2 linked regions of the Alloyangia pacifica genome follow. The protein of the gene in region 2 interacts with the protein of the main gene of each other region in a pairwise test. Links are inferred from orthologs where the notes say so. Each region holds a gene or a part of one and is shown on either strand. Other genes may lie near its edges. The genes, in order: pheT and secD.

Region 1 (3,400 bases), 620 kb from region 2 along the record:
CGTTCAAGGAACAACTCGCCGACAAGCGCAAGGAGCTGCGCGAGCTGCGCAAGGCCATCCCCGAAACCTTCGCCGGCTTCGTCGAGATGGAAAAGGCCGCTTCTGCCGAGGCCGCGCTGAACCACAAGGAAAAGGAGTACGTGGCGCTTGGCATAGGCATCGCGATCCGCTGCGACGCCTGCATCCTGAGCCACGTCAGCGCGCTGGTCCGCCTTGGCGCCACCCGCGAGGAGATCGCCGACGTTTGCGGCATGGCGGTGCAGATGGGCGGCGGCCCAGGCCTGATGTATGCCGCCAAGGCGCTGGCGGCATACGACGAGTTCACCGCCGAGGCCTGAGGCCGCGGCACCACCAGAAGGCCCCCTGATTAAGAAAAAAGGCCCCGGCGGAACGCTCCGCCGGGGCCTTTGTCATCATACGAACCGGGCTCAGCCGCGCAGTATGCCGCCGGTGGCCTTTTCGACCTTGGCGACGATCTTGGCCGCAACCGCCTCGATGTCCTTTTCCTTCAGCGTCGCGTCGTTCGGCTGCAGGCGCACGGTGATGGCGAGCGACTTCTTGCCCTCCCCGAGGCTGCCGCCGATGAACTCGTCGAACACGCGCACATCCTCAATCAGCGCCTTGTCGGCACCGGCAGCGGCGTTCACCAGGTCGAGAGCCGCCACATCCGCATCCACCACGAAGGCAAAGTCGCGCTCGACAGCCTGCAGGTCGTTCAGCTTCAGCGCCGGACGCGCACCGCCTGCGTTGCGCGGCAGCGGGATCTCTTGCGGGTAGAGGGTGAAGGCCACGACCGGCCCCTTCACGTCCATCGCCTGCAGCACCTTGGGGTGCAGCTCTCCGAAGACGCCCAGCACCTTCTTCGGGCCGAGGCACAGCTTGCCGTGACGGCCCGGGTGCCACCACTCTTCGGCGCCGCGTAGGATCTGCATCTTGGCGGGCGCGCCCAGGGCGGCGAGGATCGCCTCGGCGTCGGCCTTGGCATCGAACACATCCACCGGGCGCGAGGCACCGTGCACGTCCTTGGGACCAGTGCGACCTACGAGAATGCCGGAGACCTGCGTGGCCTGCTCGCCCGGCTCGCCGCCTGCAAAGGCGGGACCGCACTCGAAGAGCGCCATGTCGGCAAATCCGCGCGCCTGGTTGCGCGCCGCAGCCTGCAGCAGCCCCGGCAGCAGCGAGGGGCGCATGTGGCTCATCTCAGAGCTGATCGGGTTGGCCAGCATGGTCGCATCGGTGCCGCCGCCGAAAATCTCGGCGGAGGCCTGATCGACGAAGCTGTAGGTGACGCACTCGTTGTAGCCGAGCTCCGCCGTGGTGCGGCGCGCGATCTGCTCGCGCTTCTGAAGCGGCGAAAGGATCGGCTTCGGCACGCCCGGCTGGGCACGGCGCATCGGCTGGCCCTGCAGCTTGGTGAGCGAGGCGACGCGGGCCACCTCTTCCACCAGATCGGCCTCGCCCATCACGTCGGGACGCCAGCTCGGGACATTGGCCATGTCACCGTCGAAGGTGAAGCCGAGCGCGGTCAGCGTGGCGCGCTGTTCGTCCGCCGGGATCTCCATGCCCACGAGGCTGATCACCCGATCGGTGTCGAGCTTGTAGGCGCGGCTGACGTCCGGCGTGGCGCCCGCGACGACAACTTCCGAAGCCTCGCCACCGGCGATCTCGAGGATCATCTGCGTGGCCGCCTCGATGCCCGGAGCGGCAGAGGCCGGGTCGATGCCGCGCTCGAAGCGGTATCGGGCGTCGGAGTTGATCTTCAGCGCGCGGCCCGTATAGGCGGTGCGGACGGTCTGGAAATACGCCGCCTCGAGGAAAACGTCGACGGTCTCGTCCGACACGCCCGTGGGCTCGCCGCCCATGACGCCGCCGAGGCTTTCAACGGTGTCTCCCGCCGAGATCACCACCATGCCGGGCTCGAGCGTGTAGGTACGCTCGTCCAGCGCCTCGAGCGTCTCGCCGCCCTTCGCGCGGTGCACGCGCAGATCGCCTGTCACCTTACCAGCGTCGAAGACGTGCAGCGGGCGGTTGCGGTCGAAGGTAAAATAGTTGGTCACATCGACGAGGAAGCTGATCGGGCGCAGGCCGATGGCCTTCAGCCGGTCCTGCAGCCACTGCGGCGAGGGGCCGTTCTTCACGCCACGGATGACACGGCCGTAGAACACCGGGCAGTCGTCCAGCGTGTCTTCGTCGATGGTCACGCTGATCGGCGAGGCGAAGCTGCCGGGCACGGTGACCTCGGGCAGCGGCTTCAGCGTGCCGAGGCCGCGCGCCGCGAGGTCGCGGGCGATGCCATGCACGCCGAGCGCGTCGGGACGGTTCGGGGTGATGGCGATCTCGATCACCGGGTCGACCTTGGCCGGATCGTTGGACGCCAGCCAGTCGATGAAGCGCTCGCCGACCTCGCCCGAGGGCAGTTCGATGATGCCGTCATGCTCTTCCGAGAGCTCCATCTCGCGCTCGGAGCACATCATGCCGAAGCTCTCGATGCCGCGGATCTTGCCGACCTGAATGGTGGTGTCGATGCCGGGCACATAGGTGCCGGGCTTGGCGACGACGACGGTGATCCCCTCGCGCGCGTTGGGGGCGCCGCAGATGATCTGGCTCTCACCCTCGTCCGTCATGACCGTGCAGACGCGCAGCTTGTCGGCGTCGGGGTGTTTCTCGGCCTTGAGCACCTTGCCGATGGTAAAGGCCGACAGGCGGTCGGCGGGGTTCTCGACCCCTTCGACTTCCAGCCCCAGATCGGTCAGTGCCTCGGTGATTTCCTCCACCGTGGCGGAGGTGTCGAGGTGGTCTTTCAACCAGGAAAGCGTGAATTTCATCTCTCGGCCCGGCTTGGTTTCGCTTGGCTCCGGTCCTTAGCGGAATGAGGCGGGAGGGGAAAGGGGGTTGGCCCGGAGAGGTCCCCGGGCCGGGACGGAGAGAGCAAGCGATGCCTCTCGTGGCCTGCGACCAAGTCACCCCCGGGGTATTAGGAGAAAGGCTCCGGCGGCGCGCGCCGGAGCAGGCACGCGTCAGAGCAGCTTGCAGGCGTCTTCCATCTTCAGGCGCGGCAGGCGGCCGAAGACCTGCGAGGGATCACCGTAGCCGAGGTTCACCATGAAGTTCACTTTCCAACTGGTGCCGGCGAGGAACGTCTGCTCGACCAGCTTGGCATCGAAGCCCGACATCGGACCGCAGTCGAGACCGAGCGCACGGGCCGCCATGATCAGGTAGCCGCCCTGAAGCGAGGAATTGCGGAAGGCAGTCTCGGAGATCATTGCCTCGGAGCCGGTGAACCAGGGCTTCGCATCGACATGCGGGAAGAGCTCCCCGAGCTTGTCGTAGAACGCCATGTCCTGACAGACGATGACGGTGACCGGGGCCGACAGGGTCTTGTCGCGGTTGCCGCTCGACA
Region 2 (3,173 bases):
AGCCGTGCGGGGTCCACCGGGTCGCCCTCGGGGCCGGCCACGCAATGCGCCGCGGTAAGCACGAGGGCAGGCGCGACAAGCGTGCCCGAACACATGCCGCGCCGGTTGTAGCCGTGGGTGTTGACCCGGCCGATCGCCTGCCACCCGGCGTGGTCTTCGGGCGGCAGCGGCAGGGGGGCCTGCGCTGCGGCTGGCAGGGCGAGGAAGAGACGGGCGAGGAAGAGAAGGGCGAGGAAGAGAAGGGCGGTAAGGAGGCGCGGGAGCCGCGCTTTGCGGGATCGTGTCATCGGAGCATGGGCGTCTTCCGCTGGCGGCGCAGCGGAAGGTAGAGGTCCGACGGGAACACGTCCATCACGCACACGTGTGTGCATGGCGCGCGCATCGCCCGCGCATGCGGTGCGCCCCGTCCCATCGCGCCTTGCATCGGCGGAGGATCGCACATAGGTTCCGGCCAAATTTTGCGGGGGGTGTCCCCCATATAACACCAAGAGGAGCCCGCCCATGGATGGCAGCGCAGTCGCCCAGTTCGTCCCCCTGATCCTGATCTTCGGCATCATGTATTTCCTGCTGATCCGTCCGCAGCAGAAGAAAGTGAAAGAGCACCAGAAGATGGTCAGCGCCCTGCGTCGCGGCGATCAGATTGTCACCCAAGGCGGCCTCATCGGCAAGGTGGTGAAGGTCAAGGAAGGCGGCGAGGTCGAGGTCGAGATCGCCGAGGGCGTCAAGGTCCGCGTGATCCAGAGCACAGTTGCTCAGGTCCTGTCGAAGACCGAGCCCGCCGAGTCCTGATTCCAACGCGAAAGCGCCCCAGACAATGCTTCAGATCGATCTTTGGAAACGCCTGACCATCTGGGCGCTCGTGATCGTAGGGCTGGCCTTGGCCAGCCCTAACCTGTTCTACAACAGGGTAGAATCCCACAATGACGCGGTTGCCGCCATCGAAAAGTCGGGTGCCACGCCCGAGCGCGAGGCGGCCGCCGCGAGCTGGCCAAGCTGGCTGCCCTCCGGGTTGGTCAACCTCGGCCTCGACCTCCGCGGCGGGGCCCATCTGCTCGCTGAGGTAAAGGTTGCCGACGTCTACGCCTCGCGGCTCGAGGCGCTCTGGCCCGACGTGCGCGACATCCTGCGCCCCGAGCGCGATAGGGTCGGCACCATCCGCCTGCAGCCCTCACCGGCCGGCGAGCTGCGCGTGCGCATCTCCAACCCCGACGGCATGGCCCGCGCGCTGGAGCTGGTGCGCGGTCTCGCGCGTCCGGTGACCTCGCTCACTGGCGCCGGCTCCAACGACCTCGAGGTCAGCGGGCAGGGCGACGAGATCGTCGTGACCCTTTCGGAGGCCGAGAAACAGGCCACCGACGAGCGCACCATGCAGCAGTCGCTGGAAATCATCCGCCGCCGGATCGATGAGGTTGGCACCCGCGAGCCGACGATCCAGCGGCAGGGCAGCGACCGCATCCTGATCCAGGTGCCGGGAATCGGCTCGGCCGCCGAGCTCAAGGACATCATCGGCACCACCGCCCAGCTGACCTTCCAGCCGGTCGTCAGCCGCACCACCAACGCCGACACCACCCCCGGCGTGGGCAACGAGCTCTTGCCCGCGATGAACGAGGAGGGGGTCTACTACGTGCTCGAGCAGGCGCCCGTCGTCACCGGCGAGGAGCTGACCGACAGCCAGCCGAGCTTCGACCAGAACGGCCGGCCGGCGGTGACCTTCCGCTTCAACCCGAGCGGCGCGCGCAAGTTCGGCGATTACACCGCCGCCAACATCGGCTCGCCCTTCGCCATCGTTCTCGACGACGAGGTGATCTCGGCCCCGGTGATCCAGAGCCACATCCCCGGCGGCTCGGGCATCATCACCGGCCAGTTCTCGGTTGAGGAATCCACAAACCTCGCCGTGCTGCTGCGCGCCGGGGCGCTGCCCGCCGGGCTCGACTTCCTCGAGGAGCGGACCATCGGTCCGGAACTGGGGCAGGACAGCATCGAAGCGGGCAAGCTGGCGACAGGCGTGGCCTTCGTCGCGGTGCTCGGCTTCATGTGGGCGAGCTACGGGCTCTTCGGCATCTTCGCAAATATCGCGCTCATCGTGAACGTCGGGCTGATCTTCGGCCTGCTGTCGATGATCGGCGCGACGCTGACGCTGCCCGGCATCGCCGGCATCGTGCTGACCGTCGGTATGGCGGTGGACGCCAACGTGCTGATCTTCGAGCGTATCCGCGAGGAACTGAAGACCGCGCGCGGTCCGGCCCGGGCCATCGAGCTTGGCTATGAAAAGGCGCTGTCGGCCATCGTCGACGCCAACATCACCACCATCATCACGGCGATCATCCTCTATGTCATGGGCTCGGGTCCGGTGCGCGGTTTCGCCATCACCCTCGGCCTCGGCATCGTCACCTCGGTCTTCACCGCGATCTATGTCACCCGGCTGCTGATCTCGATGTGGTTCGAACGCCGCCGTCCCAAAACCATCGAGGTCTGAGCCATGCGTCTTCGTGTCATTCCCGACAATACGAGCTTCGACTTCTTCAAGCGCTGGAAGCTGTGGTTCGGCATCTCCGGCCTGATGATCGTGCTGGCGCTGGTCAGCTTCGGCGTGCGCGGCCTGAACTACGGCATCGACTTCCGCGGCGGCACCACCATCCGCACGCAGAGCGCCGAGGTGGTGGACGTTGGCGCCTACCGCGACGCGCTCGGCGCGCTGGGGCTGGGCGACGTGGTGATCTCCGAGGTATTCGACCCGTCCTTCGGACCGGATCAGAACGTCGCCATGGTCCGCATCCAGGCGCAGGACGAGGAAGAGGCCGTCACCCCCGAGACCATCGCTCAGGTCGAGGCGGCGCTGCAGGGCGTTGCACCGGACATCGAGTTCGTCTCGGTGGAATCCGTCGGCCCCAAGGTGTCGGGCGAGTTGATCTGGACCGCGGTCGAGGCGGTGGTTCTGGCCATCGGCGCGGTGCTGATCTACATCTGGCTGCGCTTCGAATGGCAGTTCGCGCTCGGCGCGGTGCTGGCGCTGGTGCACGACGTGGTGCTGACGATCGGCGTCTTCTCCGAGCTTCAGATGAAGTTCGACCTGACCACCATCGCGGCGCTGCTGACCATCGTCGGCTATTCGCTCAACGACACCGTCGTGGTCTTCGACCGTGTCCGCGAGAACCTCATCAAGTACAAGAAAA

The links.
Region 1: the proteins of secD (region 2) and pheT interact in binary tests that used the Escherichia coli proteins (3 or more experiments, as listed by UniProt). The link is inferred for Alloyangia pacifica from one-to-one orthologs.

The regions. Positions count from the first base shown.
Region 1 is NZ_CP022189.1:633,570-636,969, reverse strand. The notes cover bases 128-3,213. They hold pheT (phenylalanine--tRNA ligase subunit beta), read right to left. Parts: upstream 2,826-3,213; coding sequence 429-2,825; downstream 128-428. Other genes in these bases: CEW88_RS03055 (malonic semialdehyde reductase), read right to left, coding at 3,018-3,213; CEW88_RS03065 (carboxymuconolactone decarboxylase family protein), read left to right, coding at 128-338. In the rest of the region: more of CEW88_RS03065, read left to right, coding at 1-127; more of CEW88_RS03055, read right to left, coding at 3,214-3,400.
Region 2 is NZ_CP022189.1:1,255,326-1,258,498, forward strand. What follows is about bases 287-3,145. They hold secD (protein translocase subunit SecD), read left to right. Parts: upstream 287-814; coding sequence 815-2,476; downstream 2,477-3,145. Other genes in these bases: CEW88_RS06015 (trypsin-like serine peptidase), read right to left, coding at 287-287; yajC (preprotein translocase subunit YajC), read left to right, coding at 502-789; secF (protein translocase subunit SecF), read left to right, coding at 2,480-3,145. Outside these bases: more of CEW88_RS06015, read right to left, coding at 1-286; more of secF, read left to right, coding at 3,146-3,173. UniProt on the Escherichia coli protein: Part of the Sec protein translocase complex. Interacts with the SecYEG preprotein conducting channel. SecDF uses the proton motive force (PMF) to complete protein translocation after the ATP-dependent function of SecA.